One region of the Endozoicomonas sp. 8E genome, then DNA from elsewhere that is predicted to be linked to it. Evidence: predicted binding sites of a transcription regulator. Region 1 holds the regulator's gene; each other region holds the start of a gene.
The links. Region 1 encodes sigma-54, which starts transcription at its own class of promoters, with help from an activator protein. Its sites were predicted from a motif close to TGGCACNNNNNTTGCTNT; they were not measured.
Positions count from the first base shown of each region.

Region 2: a site for sigma-54 is predicted at 4,208-4,225, ahead of P6910_RS09285 (NarK family nitrate/nitrite MFS transporter). Genes of this name have one in related genera too.
Region 3: a site for sigma-54 is predicted at 4,527-4,544, ahead of glnA (glutamate--ammonia ligase). Genes of this name have one in related genera too.

Region 1 covers NZ_CP120717.1:1,613,853-1,621,368, forward strand. The annotation lists gene mgtE (magnesium transporter) at 1-34, opposite strand, end outside; gene P6910_RS05780 (HPr family phosphocarrier protein) at 223-492, opposite strand; gene rapZ (RNase adapter RapZ) at 492-1,349, opposite strand; gene ptsN (PTS IIA-like nitrogen regulatory protein PtsN) at 1,615-2,067, opposite strand; gene hpf (ribosome hibernation-promoting factor, HPF/YfiA family) at 2,082-2,393, opposite strand; gene P6910_RS05800 (RNA polymerase factor sigma-54) at 2,587-4,041, opposite strand; gene lptB (LPS export ABC transporter ATP-binding protein) at 4,300-5,025, opposite strand; gene lptA (lipopolysaccharide transport periplasmic protein LptA) at 5,126-5,713, opposite strand; gene lptC (LPS export ABC transporter periplasmic protein LptC) at 5,697-6,269, opposite strand; gene P6910_RS05820 (KdsC family phosphatase) at 6,589-7,122, opposite strand; gene P6910_RS05825 (KpsF/GutQ family sugar-phosphate isomerase) at 7,122-7,516, opposite strand, start outside.
Region 2 covers NZ_CP120717.1:2,969,172-2,976,687, forward strand. The annotation lists gene P6910_RS09275 (hypothetical protein) at 1-1,429, opposite strand, end outside; gene P6910_RS09280 (LysE family translocator) at 1,999-2,631, shown strand; gene P6910_RS09285 (NarK family nitrate/nitrite MFS transporter) at 2,706-4,175, opposite strand; gene nirB (nitrite reductase large subunit NirB) at 4,550-7,084, shown strand; gene nirD (nitrite reductase small subunit NirD) at 7,288-7,516, shown strand, end outside.
Region 3 covers NZ_CP120717.1:1,287,221-1,294,736, reverse strand. The annotation lists gene P6910_RS04590 (hypothetical protein) at 1-1,875, opposite strand, end outside; gene P6910_RS04585 (dihydrofolate reductase) at 2,113-2,622, opposite strand; gene thiI (tRNA uracil 4-sulfurtransferase ThiI) at 2,634-4,094, opposite strand; gene glnA (glutamate--ammonia ligase) at 4,683-6,086, shown strand; gene P6910_RS04570 (DUF4124 domain-containing protein) at 6,308-6,847, shown strand; gene glnL (nitrogen regulation protein NR(II)) at 7,042-7,516, shown strand, end outside.

The DNA of each region.
Region 1 (7,516 bases):
TGTCTCCGATACTCAGTTGTAGCTGTTGTGCCATAGATGCGTATCCGGCTTTTTTGGTAGAAGTGTCTGAGTATCGAACTTCTGTTCTGGTAACCATCAAGTCTGATAGTCAGACTCAGCCATTTCACATGTCATTCTTTGTTTGCTTTGCTGAGCTTTCAATCTCTGGCAAAGCTTTTCGAGATACCAGTATAAACAGAGATTTAATGATGAAAAGGGTGACTATTCACCCTCTTCAAAAAAATCATTGATCAGATTGCACAGAGCCGAACAGGCCTCTTCTTCATCATGGCCTTCAAATGTCAAATCAAGGACAGAGCCCTTTCCAGCAGCCAGCATCATGACGGCCATGATGCTTTTTCCATCCACTTCACGGCCATTAAAGCTCACTCTTGCCTGGCTGGCAAAAGCCGAAGTCGTAGAAACAAATTTGGATGCTGCCCGAGCATGTAAACCAAGTTTATTAATAATGGTGATCTGCTTCTTGATCATTATTTGGAAAGCTCCCGATGTCTGACCTGAACACAGTCAAAACGTTCTTTGAGCCACTCGCCCAGTTTTTCACTAATAAATACGGAACGGTGCTGCCCGCCGGTACATCCGATCGCAATCGTCATATAACTGCGCTGTCCGGATTCGAACCTTGGTAACCATTTTTCCACGAATGTGCTGAGATCTTCAAACATCTCATCCACCATGGGTTCTGATGTCAGAAAATCTTTAACGGGCTGATCCTGACCTGTGAAGGATCTTAAGGCTTCAACCCAGAAAGGATTAGGCAGACAGCGAACATCAAAGACGTAGTCTGCGTCAACCGGCATGCCGTGCTTGAAGCCAAAGGACTGGATCATCAGGGTCATACTTTTGCTGGTGGAGCCGCAGAGTCGTTGTCTTATCTGTTCTCTGATTTCATGGACAGACAGTGGTGAAGTGTCCAGCCTTATGTCGGCTTCTTCAGCCAGTGGAGCCAGCAGTTTCTTTTCCAGATTAATGGCTTCTGTCAGGGATACCTCATCATTGCTGAGAGGATGGCGACGGCGTGTCGAGCTATAGCGCTTCATCAGGGTGTTGCTGTCTGCGTCGAGAAATATTACCTGACACTCAACCCCCTGTTTTTTCAACTTTTCCAACAATGTCGGGAAGCGTTCCAGAGAGCCGGGCACATTACGAACATCGAGGCTGACAGCCATACGGTGCGGTTCAACCAGGTTGCTTTTAAGATTGGCTGGGAGATCATTCAACATGCTGGCAGGAAGGTTGTCTACACAGTAAAAGCCCTCATCTTCAAGGGCGTGAAGGGCGGAGCTTTTGCCGGAGCCTGAACGTCCACTGATGATGACCAGCTTCATGGTGTGTCCTTCCCGATTGTTTGACTGTGTAAACAGGTCTCTCACCTGGTTCCGAGTGAGGCAAGTCTATCAAAACCCAATGAGATTAGAACCAGTCGCTTGCTTTTATTTCTAGCATAGTCCGGATATTTCTATTCCATGCAGTTTTGAAGGATAAATAGGCTTTGTAGTGACAAAAGTGAAGAAGAAAGGATTTCTGAGCAAAAAACATTTTGCCTGCTTCTCTTATCAGATCAGCAAGCAAAATGTTTTTTATATACAGCCTTTAAGCGGGGGGACAGATGATGTTGTAAAGTGCCTCGGAAGTTTCTGCCGCTCGCATCTGGCTCAACAATACTTCTGATTGAAAGCGTTCAGCCACAGCCTGCAGTATATTCAGATGCTCCTGAGTATTTTCTTCCGGAACGATGAGTGCGAACACCAGATCGACCGGCTGTTTGTCCACAGAGTCAAAATCTACGGGTTCAGACAGTTTGATCAGAAGTCCGGTAGGATGCTGACAAGCACTGGAGCGACAGTGGGGCAGAGCTATCCCTTTGCCTAAACCGGTGGTACCGAGTCGCTCTCTGCTAATCAGCTTGTTAAACAGATCCTTGGTGTTGATGGCGGGAACATGCTCACTGATGATTTCCGCAACAATTTCCAGGATTTTCTTTTTGCTGGCCCCCTGCACATCGCAAAGGGTGCGCCCGGGGGTAAGAATGTTTTCAATAATCATACAGCGATCGATGCTTACAGGCGGCCGTTGGCACCCTGTAGCCGGTCAAGCGTTTTCTCTTTGTGTTTTACCAGTTGTCGATCCAGTTTGTCCGACATGTCATCAATGGCAGCGTACATATCTTCAGCCTCAGCGGTTGCATTAATATCCGCCCTACGAACATGTAGAGTCGCTTCCACTCTGTGCTTCAGTTTTTCAACACTCAGAGTGACCTGAACGTTTGTAATCTGATCAAAGTGGGCGGCAAGGCGGTCGAGTTTCTTGGTGACATAATCTTTCAGAGCCTCAGTCACCTCTACATGATGTCCACTGATGTTGACTTGCATGTAACGCTCTCCTGCTGATCCCGATTCTCGACATTGGACTGCCCCCGGGATTCTACGGGCAACCCTGATTGAAAGTCTATCACTGTCATTGACAGTTGGCGCTGTTCTGAGACAAAAAATCTATGGGGCGATTTGTGGTATAAGGGTCGATTACCTCAACCTGCGAAAGCTTATTACCATAATCGCTGAAGGCTCAAATAAGCTGCTTGCGTTCATTCGATGGCGGAATATTCATCGATTCACGATATTTGGCAATGGTTCTCCTGGCTACTTTGATCCCCTGATCCCCCAGCAAACCGGCAATTTTGTTATCACTCAGTGGTTTTTTAGGGTTTTCATCGGATACCAGTTTTTTGATCAAGGCTCTGATGGCTGTTGATGAGCACTCGCCGCCAGTGGCTGTGCTGACATGGCTGGAGAAAAAGTATTTCAGCTCAAACACGCCTCTTGGAGTGTGCATGTATTTCTGGGTAGTGACCCTGGAAATAGTGGACTCGTGCATATCCACTGCCTGAGCAATGTCTGCCAGCACCAGGGGCTTCATTGCCTGCTCACCCTGCTCCAGAAAATCTTTCTGAAATTCAACAATCTTGTCGGCTACTTTCAGTAGGGTTTCGTTACGACTTTGCAGGTTTTTCAGAAACCAGCGGGCTTCCTGTAGCTGGTTCTTCATAAAGACGTTGTCACGACTGTTATTGGCACGCTGCACCATTGAGGCGTAATTGTTGTTGATGCGAAGTCTGGGCAGGGACTCTGAGTTCAGTTCAACCGCCCAGCGGTCCCTGACTTTGGTGACCGAAATATCGGGGGTGACGTATTCCGTGTCTGCCTGACCGATTTCAGATCCGGGCCTCGGGTTGAGGCTTTGAACCAGGTTAAGGGCTTCCCTGAGTTGATGTTCTTTGAGACGGGTACGCCGCATGATTTGAGCGTAGTCACGACTTCCCAGTGCCTGAAGATGATTCTGGATCAGCAGGCGTGCTTCTTTCAGGAAATGGGTTTCTTGTGGCAGTTGATTGAGTTGAACTTCGAGACATTCTTTCAGGTTGGCGCTGGCGCAACCCACCGGATCAAAGTGAAGAATCCGTCGCTGCATGACCTGAAGTTCTTCAAACGCCAGTTCCTCTAGCTGTTCCTGTAGCGAAAGATAAATTTCTTCCAGGGAGTGAGTCAGGTATCCATCATTATTGGTGGCTTCGATAACAGCCAGACCCATCAGCCTGTCTCTGTCAGTCATGGGAGTCAGGTTTAACTGCCATTCCAGGTAGTCCTGGAGGGAATCAGTAGCCCGGGAGCGGGCAATAGGATCATGTTCTTCATCGGTTGCAGCGGGCAGGCTGGAATAGACATCATCCCATCCGGAGTCAACGGGCAGGTCATTGGGTATGCTGTCGGCCCACTGGGGTTCTTCCGGTTCCGGGGGCTGTTCTGCTTTTTCATTAAAGTCAACAGGTCGCTCCCCTTCATCACGGGGTGCAGGTGGTTCTTCAACAGACTCTTCAGACTCCAGCATCGGGTTGGATTCAAGAACTTCCTGGATTTCCTGCTGAAGATCCAGAGTGGAAAGTTGTAGAAGCCTTATGGCCTGCTGCAGCTGAGGTGTCATGGTCAGCTGCTGGCCCATTTTTAGCTGTAAGGATGGCTTCATAGGCAACTGTATACCTTTACTTCGGTGTCTGCACTGAGGGTGCCAGATTTGATGCCATCAGCGCCTGACAGTTATATCTCAGTGTCTGTTGATTTTTTTGATTGGGCTACTCTCCGTGTCACTGGGATTATAATCACATCTGAAGCTTCGGGAAAGTGATTCATCAAGTCAGCCATGCAACATTCAGAACAAGAGTACGAAGATAAATCAGCTCAACACCTTTGCTCGCTTCTTTCGCGAGATCCACCCAAGAGCTGATCAGAGACTGAACTGATGCCCGAGATAGACGTCACGAACCTTTTGATTAGCCAGGACAGTCTGACTGTCACCCTCGGCAATAATAGTGCCTTCACTGACAATGTAGGCCTTCTCGCAGATATCCAGTGTTTCCCGGACATTATGGTCGGTAATCAGGACTCCGATGCCTCGGGCTCTCAGGTGCGTGATAATAGCCTTGATGTCACCAACAGAAATGGGGTCAACACCGGCAAAGGGTTCATCGAGCAGGATAAATTTTGGGTCAGTGCAAAGAGCTCGGGCAATTTCTACCCTGCGCTTTTCACCACCGGAAAGGCTCATACCCGGATTGTCCCTGATATGATTGATATTGAACTCCTCAAGTAATGACTCCATCTTTGCAATGCGGTCTTTCCTGGAAAGGTCGGAACGGGTTTCCAATATCGAAAGCAGGTTATCGGTGACCGTCAATTTCCTGAAAATAGAAACTTCCTGTGGCAAATAACCTACGCCGGCTCTGGCTCGGCCATGCATAGGTTCATGGGTTAAATTCTGGCCACTGAGATCAACCTGTCCACCGTCTGCTTTTACGAGACCTACAATCATGTAGAAGCAGGTAGTTTTACCGGCCCCGTTGGGGCCAAGAAGTCCAACAATCTGACCACTGTCGACAGCCAGGGATACATCTTTGACGACCTGTCTGCCTTTGTAGCTTTTACTGAGATGTTCTGCCTTAAGCGTTGCCATCCGGTGTCTGTCTTCCTGTTTAAAAGTTAGCTGTCGTTTTTCTGACAGCCCTTTCAAGCCTGTTCAGTCGTTGAGCATTGAGTGTAATGGGGTTTGAGTACTACTGCTTGCTCTCAGGTTTGGGTTGGTAAATCATTTTGACCCGACCATCCGGATTGCTTTTGTTCTCGCTGCCCTTGGCATTCACGGTCTGTTTGGTCAGGTCATAATCAATACGTTCACCCGTGAAGGTATCACCCTTCTGAGTCAACTGTGCCTGCTTGATCAGTTGGATCTTATCGCCAGCCACCTGATAATCGATAGTATGACCCCAGGCTTGCAGAGTGCCCTGATCATCAGGTTGCTGTTCTTCGTAGTAAGCCCTTTCCTGGTTGCCTTCTGCCACAATTTTCTTAACTTCTTGCTGAGCGGAATATATGGTCACCTTGTCTCCGGTAATCCGGGTGGTGCCCTGGATCATCACAACATTGCCCTTATAGATGGATACACCTTTCTTGTTATCGATATCGGCGGTGTTGGATTCGATTTCAATAGGCTTCTGCCGGTCGGATGGCAATGCTTGTGCCATGACAGGGAGCAGAACCGTGGCCCCCAGGATCAGGTAATATTCGACCCCTCTGCGACGGCTCTTTCTGTCTGGCCGCTCATTTGGATGAAGGCGCTTGGCCTGTTCATGGCTTTGGCTCATGAAATCCTCTTACCCTAGACTTGAGTTTAACCAGACTCTCCTCGAAGAAAGCCTCCATACCAATGGCGCGCGTACGTCCAGTGTCGTTGGTGATCAGTACCGGTCGATCGGTAACCGCCAGACCCTTTTCAGAGTATATGGTCATGAAATCAGTGTCTATTCGCACATGACTACCATTGCCGAGATTCGTCTGGGTCATCACCACATCATCCCAGAGCTCTATATCCTCGTTGCCGGGCAACAGTTTGCCATAGAGGGCGTCGGCCACCATGGGTTTTCCGGGGGTGCTGAAATTCTCCAGATGAGGGGTTTGCAGCAACGTTGTATCATTGTGCGGGTAATGGGTGATACTGTCTGAAACCAGCGTGTAATCCAGTTTACCCTCTTTGTTGAACTGGATGATCCTAGTGTCAATAAAATAGTAGTCAGCGTTTTCGCGAACCAGAGGCTGTTTTTTCTGAACCCCAACATGGAGTTTGCTGTCATAAGCCCAATAGCCGACTCCGACCAGTATCAGCATAAGAAAAGCAATGATTATCAGGTTCCGATTGGGCATCAGATCATTGGCTCCGGGTCACAATCTGGTCAGAATCTGCACAGGCAGATAGCAACAAAAGAAGGTCATCCAGGAAAATGCTGCCCAGTTTGTGCAGTCGGCGGCATTTTCGCAGCAAATGAATTCAGTCTACCATGATTTTTTTTGATCATCAGGGGCTGCAGACGAATGTTTTCAAACGCTAGACACTGGCTGTCGGCCTTAGGCAACCAGAGTTAAACGATTGTGCTTTCTTGTTGTCAAAAAAATGCCTGAGCGTGTAAAGCTATCGCTGTAATGATAGAAAACTATTACAGCGACATTATAGGTATTTTTAACTCTATTTCAGGTAACTGCTCAGCATGTCATCCAGCTTGCCTTTGGCTTTAAGAATGAAGTCACAGAATTCTCTGGCTGCACCTTCACCGCCACGATTAGTAGTGATAGCAGGTGAGTGTTCACGAACGTAGTAATGCCCGTTAGGAACGGTACAGCCAAAACCAACCTGTCGAATGGCTGGGAGATCTGGCAGATCGTCACCGATGTAGGCAACTTCATCCAGACTAAGACCCTGACCCTCTTCCTGAAGCAGTTCTTTCAGAGCAACGAACTTGTCTTCACGGCCCTGATAGAAAATATCTACGCCCAGGTCGGAAGCTCGTTTTTCAACAAATACGGATCGACGGCCGGTGATGATGGCTGTTTTTACACCTGACTGCTTGAGCATTTTCAGGCCATGACCGTCCAGAGTATTGAATATTTTCAGTGATTCGCCATGCTCACCAAACAACAGTTTGCCGTCAGTGAGAACACCGTCTACATCAAAAACAGCCAAACGAATCCTGGCAGCGACAGATTGTAGTGAAGAACTGATCATACTACGCCCGCCTTCAGTAGATCGTGCATATTAATGGCGCCGATCAGTTCATTGTCATCATCCACACAGATTAGTGCATTGATTTTCCGGTCATCCATAATCTTCAGGGCTTCAGCCGCAAGAATCTCGGGGTGGATGGTTTTGCAGTGGCCGGTCATCACTTCATCAATGAGTGTGGATTTGGGGTCGACGCCCTTGTCCAGGGCCCGACGCAGGTCACCATCGGTGAAAATGCCAATGACATGGCGTTTGTTATCGACAATGGCGGTCATGCCCAAACCTTTGCGAGTGACTTCCAGCAGGGCGTCGCTCATTGGTGTGCCCAAAGGAACTTCTGGTACCCGTCTGCCAATGTGCATGATGTCTTTTACTTTCAGAAGCAGCCGTTTAC
Region 2 (7,516 bases), 1.4 Mb from region 1:
ACTTATTATAAAGTTTAAAACAATGTATTAAAGAATCGCTTATGCCTTCTATGTGTTTATCTGAATAATGAACGATTATTAATCTTTCATATGATTGCTGACCTTCTGTTGGTGACGAGTTAAAACCAAGGTTTCTAAAACTTCTGTTATAGAAGAGATTATTCGCTATGAAGTAGTTGATTGGAATGATTTTAATATTTTTTGGTTTTTCAAGATTTATTAATCTTTCAAAAGCATCGTAACCTAATTTTGCAGTAATGATGCAGTTAAACTTATCGATATCATGCAAAAGAGCAGTTGATAGGGTTGCAATTTTATCGATGTCATTATCAGAGATGATAACTTTTCTTTCCGTATAGAATTTATGAAGAGCCTCCCTTATCTTTAATGTGATTTCTTTTTTTCTTAATGGTGATTTTTTTAAATTTTCTACAGTCTTGTGAAGTAAACAGATTTCATCAAGTAGTAGTTTGATTGTTGGATGTCCTCGGCGAGAGACCACCATCAGAGGCTGGATTGAATCATCAAGAGCTATAGTGGGAGTATCATATTCAAAATTTACTTTGTTACTGAAGAATAATTTATTACGGCTATACTCCTTTAAGTCATATTTCGGCAGACTATGGAATAAATCACTAATACTGCTTTCTTCTACGATGCCTTGAATTCGAGTGATTTCTTCTTTCGAGAGGGTTGTACCGTATTTCTCAAAATAAGGGCTGGGATCTGAAATAGTTCCATCTGAAAACATTTTTTTAAAAAGAGCATGTAGCTTGGCACTTTCGAGCTGCTTTTCCTTCTCAGAAGTCACTGCCGTCCCCGATATTGGATCAAGGGAACTGCTCCTTTTTAGAAAGGGGTGACTGTCCATTTCTGGTAGTAGTCCTTTATCAATATATACCCCTCCAAGCACGAATTTTTGACTCAGCCCGATAAATCTTTCGATGATTAAACTATTAGTAATACTTAAGCTGTATCTGATAAATTTTTTATGTCCTTCTTCAAGTTTTTCCAGTTTTTTATGAACAATAGCGTTGCTGATTGAATTTTTAATTTTATCTAAAGAATTATTGATTTTATTCCATTGGATGACAAATTCCTTCTTTACACTGTCTGGAAAATTAGATTCCATTATATTTAATTCTTCTATTTCACTGCTTTCTCCCATGAAGTTATCAATTTTTCGCCAGATGCTATCTTTCTGCTGAGCAATATCACCGGGATCATCTTTTTCGATAGCGTTATTGTTTATCTCAGAAAACAGCAGCGAATATAGAACTTTTTGGTATATAAAACGTTCGGGAGACCAGATATTGATTTTATATTCCGGGTTAACCTCGGCCCATATTTTTAGAAAAGCAAACTCCAAGCCTTCAATAGGGCTGACAATACTAACGTGAATTTTTTTGGGTACTTCGTAATTTGGCATGATAACACCTGAAGGATTGACCCACACGGTTTCCAGAGGAGGGATGATACTTGCCTTTTCACTGCCGTGATCAAAGAGCTCCGAATGGGAAAAAAGCGCAACTCGCAGTTTAGTACGGAACTCCGTCAGGTTCCTCATGAAATCAGCAAACAATTTTCCGGTATATTTTAATAGCTTGATTCATATCCTCAGTTCAATGATTGGATCTATCAATAACTGATGAAAGGGAGCAGGGGGATGGGAGGGGTATCATAGCTGCTGACAGCACTTGTTTCCGCAGTAAGGCGTTGGAAAATGGCACTCTGATAGCATTTGAATTTGCTGATTTTTTATTTGCGGTCATTGTCGTTCATTGCTCTGCTGCCCGAACCAAGGTGGCGAGGAAGCCCAAGGATTGACGCTGTGGCCTTCTGGCCTGTCAGGAGGACTCAGAAACAAGGCGTCTTTTTACAGGCATGTATACGGGCCATGTATCTTAAGGAAGTATTAGTGTAGTGGAGGTGAAAATAGCAACTAAAAATAGCAACTGATAGTGCTATAGGATACAGTCGTTTCTTTTGGAGTGAATAATGAGTATTGAAGTTTGGTTTCTGTATGTTGTTTCAATCTTTGTAGTCATACTCATTCCTGGTCCTCTATCTCTGTATATGGTGTCCAATTCTATTAACTATGGGGTTATCAGATCCTATCCGGCATTTTTGGGTGGCACGCTGGCTTCATCACTTTACCTGATTGTTTCGGCCACTGGTCTTGGGGCCATTCTCACGGCTTCGGAAAACATGTTTCTGATACTGAAACTGATGGGTGCTCTTTATCTGGTTTATCTGGGGGTTGATACTATCAGAAAGTCGATGGCGGACACTGCCCGTAAAAGTCTTAATGGTTGTTCCTTAGAGTTTCCCGGCTTCAATAATCTGTTTAAAAAAGCTTTTCTGTTGGGAGCCAGTAATCCAAAAGATATTATTTTCTTTATGGCTTTCTTGCCTCAGTTTATCAGTAGAGATCATGATCTTGTGCAACAAATATTGATCATTGTGATGACCTGGGTTGTGGTGGATTTGGTTTGCAAGCTTCTTTACGGGCTACTGTCAAAATCTGTGAAGCCTATGCTGAATACAAAAAAAAGCATGTCGTTATTTGAGCGTTCTACAGGGGGGCTCTATGTTCTGGCAGGCATCGCTGCCGTGTTGATTGTAAAATAGAGGATCAGGCTGAAGAATATCCGGTGGCTGTGTTTTGTTTCAGTGGCCCATTGTGGACCACTGAAACAAAATGGTCAGGTCACATCAATCATGGTGACACTGCCGTCAGGCATCACTTCGGCCATCTGACCCTTAGGTTCTTCCATCAGGAAGAGGGTAAAGAAACCCAATACTGCAGTACCTGCGATAACCATGAAGAAGGTCGAGTAGTCCACCAGAGACAATACTGTCAGGTAGAAGACAGCCCCCACGTTACCATAGGCTCCTGTCATACCGGCAATCTGACCTGTCAGTCGACGCTTGATCAGGGGGACAGCCGCAAATACTGCACCTTCACCAGCCTGCACAAAGAAGGAGCAGGCCATGGCAGCAACAACAGCCAGAACCAGTGGCCAGCTGGAATCAATGATGCTCATCATGTAGTAACCACCGGCCAGGCCCGCAGTCAGAACCAGCAGAGTGATCTTGCGGCCAAACTTGTCACTGAGTAGTCCTCCCCCCGGACGGGACATCAGGTTCATGAAGGCATAAGCGGAAGCGACCAGACCTGCCATGACCGGATCCAGTTCAAAGGTATCTGCAAAGAACAGAGGTAGCATGGACACCACGGCCAGTTCAGAACCGAAGGTAGCGAAGTAAAGAACGTTCAGAACAGCCACCTGCTTGAACTGGTACTGGTGAATAGCTGGCACAGGCTCGGAGAAAATGTGCTTGTTGACCTGCCAGACTTTCCAGACATCAAACAGGTAGATGGCAGTCAGGCCCACATAAATAGCCGTTGAAATCCCGGCACTGAGCATGGCAACACCGTTGGGTGAAAGCTTCCAGGTCAGCAGAGCCAATGCCGCATACATGGGAATTTTCATGATCAGCAGCAGGGCAAAGTCGCCTTTGCTGGTGACTTCCATGGCGCCAATGTTCTTGGGACGGAAGTAGGTAGAGCCTTTAGGAGTATCAGTGACGTTCATGTAGAAGACGACACTGAACATTAATGAGATCAACCCGGTCAAGCCAATGGCGTAACGCCAGCCATCTTCTCCACCAAAGAGCAGCGCAATGGTGGGCAGAGACATGGCAGCAGCGGCAGAACCAAAGTTGCCCCAGCCACCGTAAATACCTTCTGCGGTACCCAGTTGACGAGCGGGGAACCACTCAGATACCAGACGAATGCCGACCACAAAGCCTGCACCAATAGTACCCAGCATAAAGCGGGCTATGGCGGCCTGGGTGAAGTCATCTGCCATGGCATACATAAAACAAGGAATACTGCAGATGGCGAGGAGTCCGGAATAGACTTTTCTGGGTCCGTATACATCAGTGAGCATACCGATGATGACTCGAGCCGGGATGGTGAGGGCCACGTTCAGAATCAGCAGGGTTTTCAGTTCTTCACGAGTCAGGCCCAGTGATTCGGAAATAGCCAGGGCCAGGGGCGCATGGTTAAACCAGACCACAAAGCTTATAAAGAAGGCAATCCAGCTAAGGTGCAGAATCTTGGTTTTCCCACTAAAAGAAAACAGGTTAAATGAATCGGGGTTGCTCATACATCCTCCTTGTTTTACAGATTCCCCAACTAAAAGCAAACATCAGGCCAATATGATAAATGCACCGATTTGACCTGCATTTTTCTGCGTATTAAATGAATTTTCTCATTTATATAGGAAAGTCCTTTATTTGAGTGTGGAAAGCCTTTGAGTATTTTTTCTGCTCACCAAAGTGGTGCTTATTAGCTATTTAATTATTTATGCGTGCATCATTTTTGTGCGAGTAACTAAAGTCAGAGGAGAGATTTTCCTGTTTTTATCGTGTTTTGGAAGTGGGCACGGCAGTTGCATAAGCACAAGAATTAGAAAAGAGGCTGGCTCTAAAGGATGCAGTTGTACCGGCCCAATGCTAGATACTAAAGAGGATGTCTGGGATGAACGGAAAAGAAACCCTGGTGGTTGTCGGTAACGGCATGGTAGGTCACCGCTTTCTGGAGAAACTGGTAGATGCTGGCGGTCTGAAACGCTTCGACGTGGTAGTGTTTGGAGAAGAGGTTCGCCCTGCCTATGACCGGGTTCATCTCAGTGAATTTTTCACAGGTCGTTCAGCGGATGACCTGTCTATGGTTTCTGAAGGCTTTTATGAGCAGGAAGGTATTAACCTTATTCTTAATGAAGCCATCACATCGATAGATCGTGAGTCCTGTGAAGTAATGACAGCCAGTGGCATGGCTCAAAAATATGATCAGCTGGTGCTGGCTACAGGCTCCTATCCATTTGTTCCTCCCGTACCCGGACATGACCGTGAAAACTGTTTTGTCTATCGTACCATCGAAGATCTGGAAGCGATTAAAGAAGCTGCCCGTAACAGTAAGGTCGGTGCCGTTGTGGGTGGCGGTCTGTTGGGGCTTGAAGCAGCAAAAGCGCTGAAAGATCTTGGGCTGGAAACCCACGTGGTGGAATTTGCTCCCCGTCTGATGGCTGTTCAGGTGGATGATAGCGGTGGCGCCATGCTCAGACGCAAGATCGAGGGTCTGGGGGTCACGATTCATACCTCCAAAAATACCCGACAGATTGTTGATGGTGAAGGTGCTGTTCACCAGATGCAGTTCGCTGACGGCGAACAACTGAATACCGATATCGTACTGTTTTCAGCCGGTATTCGCCCAAGAGATGAGCTGGCGAAAGCTTCCGGGCTGGAGTTGGGCGAGCGTGGCGGTATCGTTATTGATAACGACTGTCGTACATCTGATGAACGAATATTTGCCGTTGGTGAGTGTGCACTCTGGAGTGGCCGTATCTTTGGTCTGGTTGCACCGGGCTACCAGATGGGTCAGGTGGTTGTAGATCAGCTGACGGGTAAGGACGGTAATCAGTTTACTGGTGCCGATATGAGCACCAAGCTGAAACTGATGGGGGTCGATGTTGCCAGTATTGGTGATGCCCATGGCAATACAGAAGGTTCCCTGAGCTACCAGCTGATTGATGAAGAGAAAGAAGTCTATAAAAAACTGGTGGTTTCCAAGAATAAGAAAAAGGTTCTGGGAGCTGTATTGATAGGCGATGCTGAAGAGTACGGCAGCCTGTTGCAGATGATGCTGAATGACATGCGTCCACCGGAAAATCCTGCCGAACTCATTCTGCCTCAGAGCGATGGCTCAGCAGCGACAGGTTTGGGCGTGGCTGCTCTGCCAGAAACGGCTCAAATCTGTTCCTGTTATGACGTCAGTAAAGGTGATCTGGTCAACGCGGTGGCCGGTGGCTGCATGGATATGGGGTCACTAAAAGCCGAAACCAGTGCCGGAACCGGTTGTGGCGGTTGTACGGCTCTGGTCAAGCAGGTTCTGGATCATGAGCTGACTGAGTTGGGTGTTGAGGTCAAAAAAGATATCTGCGAGCACTTCCCGCACTCCAGGCAGGAACTCTATCATCTGGTTCGTGTCGGTGAATTAAAGTCTTTCGACGAAGTTCTGGCAAAGCATGGCAAGGGGCGTGGCTGCGATATCTGTAAGCCCACCATTGGCTCTGTTCTAGCTTCCTGCTGGAACGAGTATGTGCTGAAAGATCAACATGCACAAGTGCAGGACACCAACGATTATTTTCTTGGAAACATGCAGAAAGACGGCACTTACTCCATTGTGCCAAGGGTTCCGGGAGGTGAAATTACGCCCGATAAACTGATCACCATTGGTGAAGTAGGTCGGGACTTTAACCTCTATACAAAAATCACCGGTGGCCAGCGTATCGATCTTTTTGGTGCCCGTGTGGAACAGTTGCCGAAAATCTGGAAACGTCTTGTCGATGCCGGTTTTGAAACCGGTCATGCCTACGGTAAATCACTGCGTACCGTGAAATCCTGCGTCGGCAGTACCTGGTGTCGTTATGGGGTGCTGGACAGTGTCAGTATGGCGATTGCTGTTGAAAATCGCTACAGGGGCGTTCGTTCTCCTCACAAAATCAAAATGGCTGTGTCCGGATGTACCCGTGAATGTGCTGAAGCCCAGAGTAAAGATGTGGGTGTTATCGCCACGGAGAAAGGCTGGAACCTCTACCTCTGCGGTAATGGCGGCATGAAGCCTCGTCATGCCGACCTGTTTGCCACCGAGCTGGATGATGAAACGCTGGTCAAATACATTGATCGTTTCCTGATGTTCTACATTCGCACTGCAGATCGTCTGCAGCGTACTTCTGTCTGGATGGAAAATCTGGAGGGTGGTCTCGATTACCTGCGTGAAGTGATTATTGAGGACAGCCTGGGTATCTGTCAGGAGCTGGAAGATGAGATGACCTACCTGGTGGGTACCTATCAATGTGAATGGAAAACCACCCTCTCAGATCCTGAGAAACTCAAACGTTTCAATCACTTTATCAACACTGATGAAAGCGACAGTAACGTGGTGTTTGTGAACGAGCGGGATCAGATTCGTCCTGCTACCCGTGACGAAAAAATCGCCCTTAAACAGCTGTAAACGAAGTGCCTCTAGCAGCCTGTCGGACTTAAGACTGTCCTACTGCGGTTGCAATAAATTGGTCTAAAAATCCCTGTTTCTTCGTCAAATAGCTCGCTATTCTCCTCAGAAACAGAGATTTTTATCCTCAATTTCTTGCAATCCTCGCTACGGACGCTTAAGTCCGACAGGCTGCTAGCGCTGAAAAAAAGGAGACTTTAATAATGACTCAAGTGCTCACAGCCAATAAAGGTTGGACAACCGTTTGCAGTGAAAGTGATCTTCTTCCTAACCTGGGTGTTTGTGCTCTGGTGGATGGTGTTCAGGTTGCGCTGTTTAAAGTAGACGACCAGGTTTATGCACTGGATAACTATGATCCATTCAGTCAGGCCAATGTTATCTCTCGTGGTCTGGTAGGTGATCTGGAAGGGCGTCTGGTAGTGGCATCGCCCA
Region 3 (7,516 bases), 330 kb from region 1:
GGGCACGTATGGTGAGATTTCCAATGCTGGCCTCCTTTCGGAAGCGTGCCAGACCACTTTAAAACCATGAAGCATGGTTGATTTAATGGCTCCCTTAAACCAGATATTCAAATAACTTCTGACGCCATTCTCAGCCAGTATCAGGGCATTGGCCACCCTGTCGGCATGAGTGTTAAAGCGACTCCTTTCTTCTTCGCTCAGCTCTATATCGGGCATTTCTTCTTCCAGTATCCGCTCCAGCTCTTCCACAGCCTCTTTGGAAGCAACAGAGCCGTCACTGGTTAAATCATCAGTCATTTTCGGGAACACTTTTTGCAGCCATCCCGTCTGCTTAGTCTTGAAGTGGTATGACTTGCCGATCACTCGAGGATCATTGGCCGCATCACTGAACAAGCGTTCTCTTTTCTCCGGATCCATGTTTTTGAATTTACCGTTCCACAGCTGATCCAGAACCGGCTCCCATTCTTGATCCATTCTCTCAACGTCGCTGACGGCTGCTGTGTAGAAACGCTTGTAGAGTTTAAAAGCATCCTGCAGGTTGCGTCTGCGATACAGGTATCGAGCTTTGCCTTCCTCCAGACGTATCACGGCTTCAAGATTGCTCTCATCTTTCTCTCTTTCCATCTCTAATCTCATCTGAGCGTCTTTTTCCAGCGCAGAATAGGCAGTGAAGATGCGGGTTAAGGTTTCATGACTGCAGATGTATCTCAGGCTTTTCAGGAAGACCCGAAATTTCTTGTCATCCATCTCTGACAGGACACCCAGATCATTTACCTCCAGTTTGTAATCAGCGGATGCTTCTGCCCTCTGTAAAGCCCTGATCGCTTTGGTCATCCGAACCAGCTCAGTACCCCCACTCCACACACCGTACCAAGCAATATAACTGAATAGAGCCGCTGCAGCGGCAATCCCCCCTGACACCAGACCTATCAGCACGGTACTGACCACTATGGCAGCAGAGTTAAGACTAAAGTACCTTTTATTTCTTAGAAAATGGCGTTTGATCCTGTCACGGGTATCCGTATTCTTTAGCTTGATACCCCCCCCTTTATCCACAACATTCTGAATATGGGTCCTGTCGACTTTATCCAGGTGGTAACCTGTCGCTTTGGGTCTTTCAAGTCCGGGAGGGGTTGCTGCAGGATTAGAAGGGTCAAACCTGCTGATGGGATCTTTTCCTCTTCTGCCCGGTACCTGTTTGACAGGTACATGAGTTTCTGGCGCAAACCGCCAGCGCAATGCATTCTTGATTTCAAGAATGCGTTCAAAGGTGATATCCGTATCGTTGAGAAGACCTGTATGCTGTGCCAGTTTGACGATCGTACCTTCCGCTGTGACAGCATCCACATTGAAGTTTCTCACGGAGCTCTGAATTAAGTCCGGTAACAAAGCCCTTTTCAAAAAGCCAACGGGCAGAGTTCGATCTTCTGCAAGATATTTATAAGTCAACTCAACGGCAGAGCAGGAAACGGTTTTTCTGACTTCAGTGAGAACCTGTTCACTGATTTTTTCACTGCCTCCTGACAGCACCAGTTTCATTGCTTCGCCTTTTTTCTCTTCATCCAGCACACAAATACGGTGATAGGCCATGGCACAGGCAATATGGTAGTCACGCAGACTGCGCTGGATAGGGGAAGAGAACTTCTGGTGGGCAGCATGACAGAAAGAGTCGTAAACCCTGAGTGCTTTTGCTGCTGAAGGACCTCGACCAAAAAGACGCTTGATAAAACCGCCGATGCGCGAGAAAACAACACGGCCCTGCCACCGGCCGTAATCAATCTGACCCAGACTGGAATCTTCTGACGTTTTAGCGGTCTCTTTTCGCTCTATAGCAGAGAGAGGAGAACCTCTTTGGGTCCGAATCTCTGGCGGCATGCCTCTCAATCCCTGAGAAATAGATGTTAAACCGAAAGGTTTATTTTCATTAAATAAGACGATTAAAAACTAAATTTAAATATTTGATTCGAATAACAAATTCAAAAGCAACAATACTTAAACTATAGCCGCCTCAGGGGCTGCTGTGGTTTTGTTTTACGCTCGTGCTAACTAAAAACAGCTGTAAAAAAAGCCAACTTGATTTAGCTGGCTTAATACAGTGGGGAAACCAGGACCTCAGACGGACTTGCGATCGAGCACCTGATAACTGAACTCCAGAGCCTGCTCATCTTCAGAGACCTGATCTTCCCTGGCGGTAACATCCCATTCACTGTCATCGATTTCCGGAAAAAATGCGTCACCATCAAACGATTTGAAGACTTTGGTCAGATAAAGCCGATCGGCTCTGTCCAAGGCCTGGCGATAAATCTGCTCACCTCCAATCACCATGATTTCCTCATTGCCATTGATCATGGCTACGTCTTCCGCCAAAGAAATGGCATCCTCAAGACTGTGCACCACTCTAACCCCTTCATGATGCCAGTCTTTGTCACGGGTAATGACAATATTGGTTCGACCCGGCAGAGGCTTACGCAGTGAATCAAACGTCTTTCGTCCCATAATAATGGGCTTGCCCATGGTGACAGCCTTGAAATAGCGGAGATCTCCGGGCAAGTACCAGGGCATTTTATTATTGATGCCGATGGCATGGTTTGTGGCAACGGCGGCAATCATGGCAATTTTCATCATCTTATCGGTTACTTTTTCCCTGGGTTGTAAACGCCGACATTCTCATGCCCTTCGTCGCGTAGGTGCATGGCGTGCAACTGACTCATCACCCCTTTTTCGCAGTAGAGCAGGTAGTGCTTATCTTTATCCAGTTCAGCAAATTTTGTCCTGAGCTGATAGAAAGGAATCGTTAGCACTTCTCGGTCAGCAAGATCAAAGGGCTTGATCTCTTCTTCATCCGGATGGCGGATATCAACAACAATGTCGTTTTGTTCCGCGGTCTCAAACACCTCAACTTCTTCACGAGTCAGGTCATCCGCAATGATATCAGAAACGGAAACCTTACGACGATCGACAACCGCTGCATCCAGAATGGAGAAATCAAAACGGGCTTCTTCTGCTGCAATTTTTTCCGGCTTGGCTCTGGTAGTCGGATTTTTCGAGATCACCGCACAGTACTCGGGTATATTTTTTACCAATTCCTCCGAACCGATCCTGACTGAGATATCAATGATGTCCTGCTTGTCCATGGCAATAAGCGGACGCAAAACCAGATGATCGGTAGCCGAATCAATAACCGCCAAGTTGGTGAGTGTCTGGCTGGAAACCTGAGCAACGGCTTCTCCGGTGACCAGGGCTTCAACATACATCTCTTTTGCCACCCGGGCTGCAGCTCTCAACATCATCCGCTTGAGAACAACGCCCATCTGGGAGTTATCCACCTTGGTCAGAATCTCTTCGACAACCCCTTCAAAAGGAACCGTAACAAAGTTGACATTATGAGAAGAGCCAAAGCGGCTCCAGAGATAATAAGCCACCTCTTTCACTGCCAGCTCATGGGCATGACCACCCAGATTGAAGAAACAGAAGTGGGTTCTGATGCCCCGTTTCATGGTCAGGAAACTGGAAACCGTCGAGTCAAAACCGCCAGAGATCAGAGATAATACGGGCTCCATAGAACCCAATGGGTAGCCACCCAGCCCGTTACCACGGTTCGTTACCAGAAAATAACGATCGCCCTTGATTTCAATTTTTACAACAACGTCAGGATTTTTGAGCTTAACACCCGCCGCTTCAGTTCGGGTATTCAGGCCACCACCCACGTATCGCTCCACATCAATAGACTGAAAGTCATGTTTACCTGAGCGTTGACAGGTAACCCGGAAGGTTTTCCCGGCCAACAACTCACGATTGACTGCCAGAGCATTATGTAGAATGTCATCCAGATCTGTCAGCGTATACTCAACCACCTGTTGCCAGTATGCGATGCCGGGAATATGGCTCAACAGATCAGAGACCTGAGCTACCAACTGAGGATCATCATGACAAGTGGCCAGCTCGATAAAATCCCAGGTACCAGCCACCTCAACGTCTTCATCAACCCGTTTGAGAATGGTACGAATATTCTTGCGCAGCTGCTTGATAAAACGTTTTCTCACCGGAGGCGTTTTAATGGTAATTTCAGGAAACAGCTTGATGATGAACTTCATAGAATTGTATGTCCGGTGCCCTCCCATCAGAAAAATGTCACCACAGAAAAGTGCCACTGCAAGTCAGGAAAAGAACCCGGTCCAGATGCCAGTTAGGAAAATTAAGAAACGAATCCATACAATTATACAGAAGACTCCCGGACACCGGTAACCCCGGCTGGCAGCAGACAATTCGCCCAAACAGTCCGTAAAGACCACATGGCTGTTAGTAGTCTCTGCAGATTCACGCTACACTGGGCTCCGCTTGGGAATGGTTTTGAGGATATGTAACGGGCAGGCGCACCAAACCGAAACACTCTCAAAGTTTGGCGCACTATTTTTGTGCATCCATTCGATTTAATGAGATTCTTTTCGGTGCAACCACCTGCAATCGGCTTATACTCAGGCATGGTCACGTTATAGAACTCAGCAAAATCAACCGGTTTTAGATACTGGCACAGAAATTGCTGAGACGGTGTCGGCACAGCCGCCAATGCGGCACAATACGACTGAATGTTGGTAAACCGCCATACCGATTGACAAGTCTCTGGCTTCACAATCGACCTGCGGTGCTCAACGAGAGCTATAAGTCCTCTGGAGGAATAATAAATGTCCAAGACCCTGAATTTGATCAAGGATCACGATGTAAAATGGGTTGACCTTCGTTTTACCGATACCCGTGGTAAAGAACAGCACGTCTCCCTGCCGGTCGGCGAAGTCGATGCCGAGTTCTTCGAGCTGGGTAAAATGTTCGACGGTTCCTCCATTGCTGGCTGGAAAGGCATCAACGAATCCGACATGATCCTGATGCCCGATGACAACAGCTCCGTCATCGATCCTTTTACTGACGAAACTACTCTGAACATTCGTTGCGACATCATCGAGCCTTCAACCATGCAGGGCTACGAGCGTGACCCACGCTCTGTTGCCAAGCGTGCTGAAGAATACCTGAAGTCTACCGGTATTGCTGACACAGCTTTCTTTGGTCCGGAGCCGGAATTCTTCGTATTTGACGATGTTAAGTGGAACGTTGACATTTCCGGTGCTTCGTACCAAATCAACTCTGAAGAAGCGGCCTGGTCTTCCAGCAAGTCTTTCGAAGGTGGCAATATCGGCCACCGGCCAAAGGTTAAAGGCGGTTACTTCCCGGTTCCTCCCGTCGACTCCCTGCACGATATTCGTGCCGCCATGTGCACAGCGATGGAAGCTCAGGGCCTGGGCGTTGAAGTACATCACCACGAAGTAGGCACCGCGGGCCAGTGTGAAATCGGTGTTAAATTCAACACCATGGTAGCCAAGGCTGACGAAGTTCAGATCCTGAAATACGCCGTGCACAATGTTGCTCACGCTTACGGTAAAACTGCGACCTTCATGCCCAAGCCTCTGGTAGGCGATAACGGCAGTGGTATGCATGTTCACATGTCCCTGAGCAAAGATGGCGAAAACCTGTTTGCCGGCGATGGCTATGCCGGTCTGAGCGAAAACGCTTTGTACTACATTGGTGGTGTCATTAAGCATGCTAAAGCGATTAACGCTTTTGCCAATGCTTCCACTAACTCTTACAAGCGTCTGATCCCGGGCTTTGAAGCACCTGTTATGCTGGCTTACTCTGCCCGTAACCGTTCTGCTTCCATCCGCATTCCTTACGTAAACAGCCCTAAAGCCCGTCGTGTAGAAGTTCGCTTCCCTGACCCAACGGCTAACCCATACCTGGCGTTTGCTGCTCTGTTGATGGCTGGCCTGGATGGCATCAAGAACAAGATCCACCCCGGTGACGCTGCTGACAAAGACCTTTACGACCTGCCTGCAGAAGAAGCGGCGGAAATCCCGACCGTTGCAGAAAGCTTCGAAGAAGCTCTGGCCGCCCTGGATGCCGACCGTGAATTCCTGACTACCGGCGGTGTATTCACTAACGACATGATCGACGCTTACATTGAGCTGAAGAAAGAAGAGTGTGTTCAGGTGAGCCAGACCACTCACCCAGCTGAGTTCGACCTTTACTACAGCGTGTAAACAAATAGGACAGGCACTGCTCCTGTCATATAAGCTCCAAAAGTCCGAATGCCGGAGTGTCTATCGCCACGGATAGCACTCCGGCTGTTATTCAAGTCACTCTATTTCATATCCCGAATACTCGCTTTAAACGCCTTTCATCGCCCTTTCTTGACCACACTGATGCAAACAAGTGCGCTCTACAGTACTCTAGGAGAATCCGGAATCAGCCTTAGATCAACATGAAAAGAATAATATTTATTTTATTGCTGGCCCTCCCCCTGCCTGGACAGGCCTCTGAAATTTATAAAACGGTCGACAAGAATGGCAATGTCATATTCACTGACAGCCCTGGCACCCATAAAAAGGCCGAGCCGGTAGAACTCACTCCCATTACCAGCATACCTTCTACCCAGACAACAGGTCGCTCGTCCATCAAACCGCTGGATGACCACAAAGAAGACATTTATCCAGTCTTCACGATTACCGAACCTGCCAATGATTCAACCGTCAGAGATAATGGCAACTTCACCGTTAAGGTCAGCCTGAAACCAAGACTGGTAACAGGTCACACTTTGTCCTTGTCAGTCGATGGCGTTCAGCAGGGAAAACCCCAGAGAAACACTCAATTCAGGCTGAAAAATGTCGATCGAGGTACTCACCAGTTATCAGTGACCATTCTTGACCGTAAAGGCAAAACCTTAAAAACCGTCAAAAGCACTGTGCATGTGCAGAGAATGGTTTTCAGACCTCCCACACCGGTTCCAACACCAGCCCTCTGAGCCTATTGATCGCACTGTGTTGGTGCATTTTGATAAACTGACTTACAATTTCGAGTCTCGCGACTCTTTTCAGTAGAGCGATCTGATGCAAAAAGGTCACACACTGAAAGAGATTGGCAACAGTTGGTTCAATTCTTGCGTTATGTTTTATCAGACAATGAAATAACAACCACCACTTATCCAGGTGTCAGTCGGTGATCAATGAATTTGTACTGGAAAATCTAAACACGGCCATTATTGCTCTGGATCAAGAGCTTCGTGTCTCTTTCATCAACCATGCTGCTGAAGCACTCCTGGACATCAGCGAAAAGAGCGGTCTGCAATTGCCCCCGCCACAGTCGCTTGACCATGGCTCCATGATGAAAGATCTGCAGCGTGCCCTGGAGCAGAACCAGCAATTTACCCGCAGAGAGTCAGAAATAGTGATTCATGGAACCCCGGTACTGGTTGATTACACCATCACTCCCGTGGAAAACCAGCACGCCTGCCTGCTGATAGAGATTCACCCAAGAGACAGGTTGCAACGAATCACTCGTGAAGAATCTCTGATTGCCAAGCAGGAAACCTCACGTATTCTTGCCCGTGGACTCGCCCATGAAATCAAGAATCCTCTGGGAGGTATAAGAGGCGCAGCCCAGCTGTTGGATAAACAACTGGATGACAAAGAGC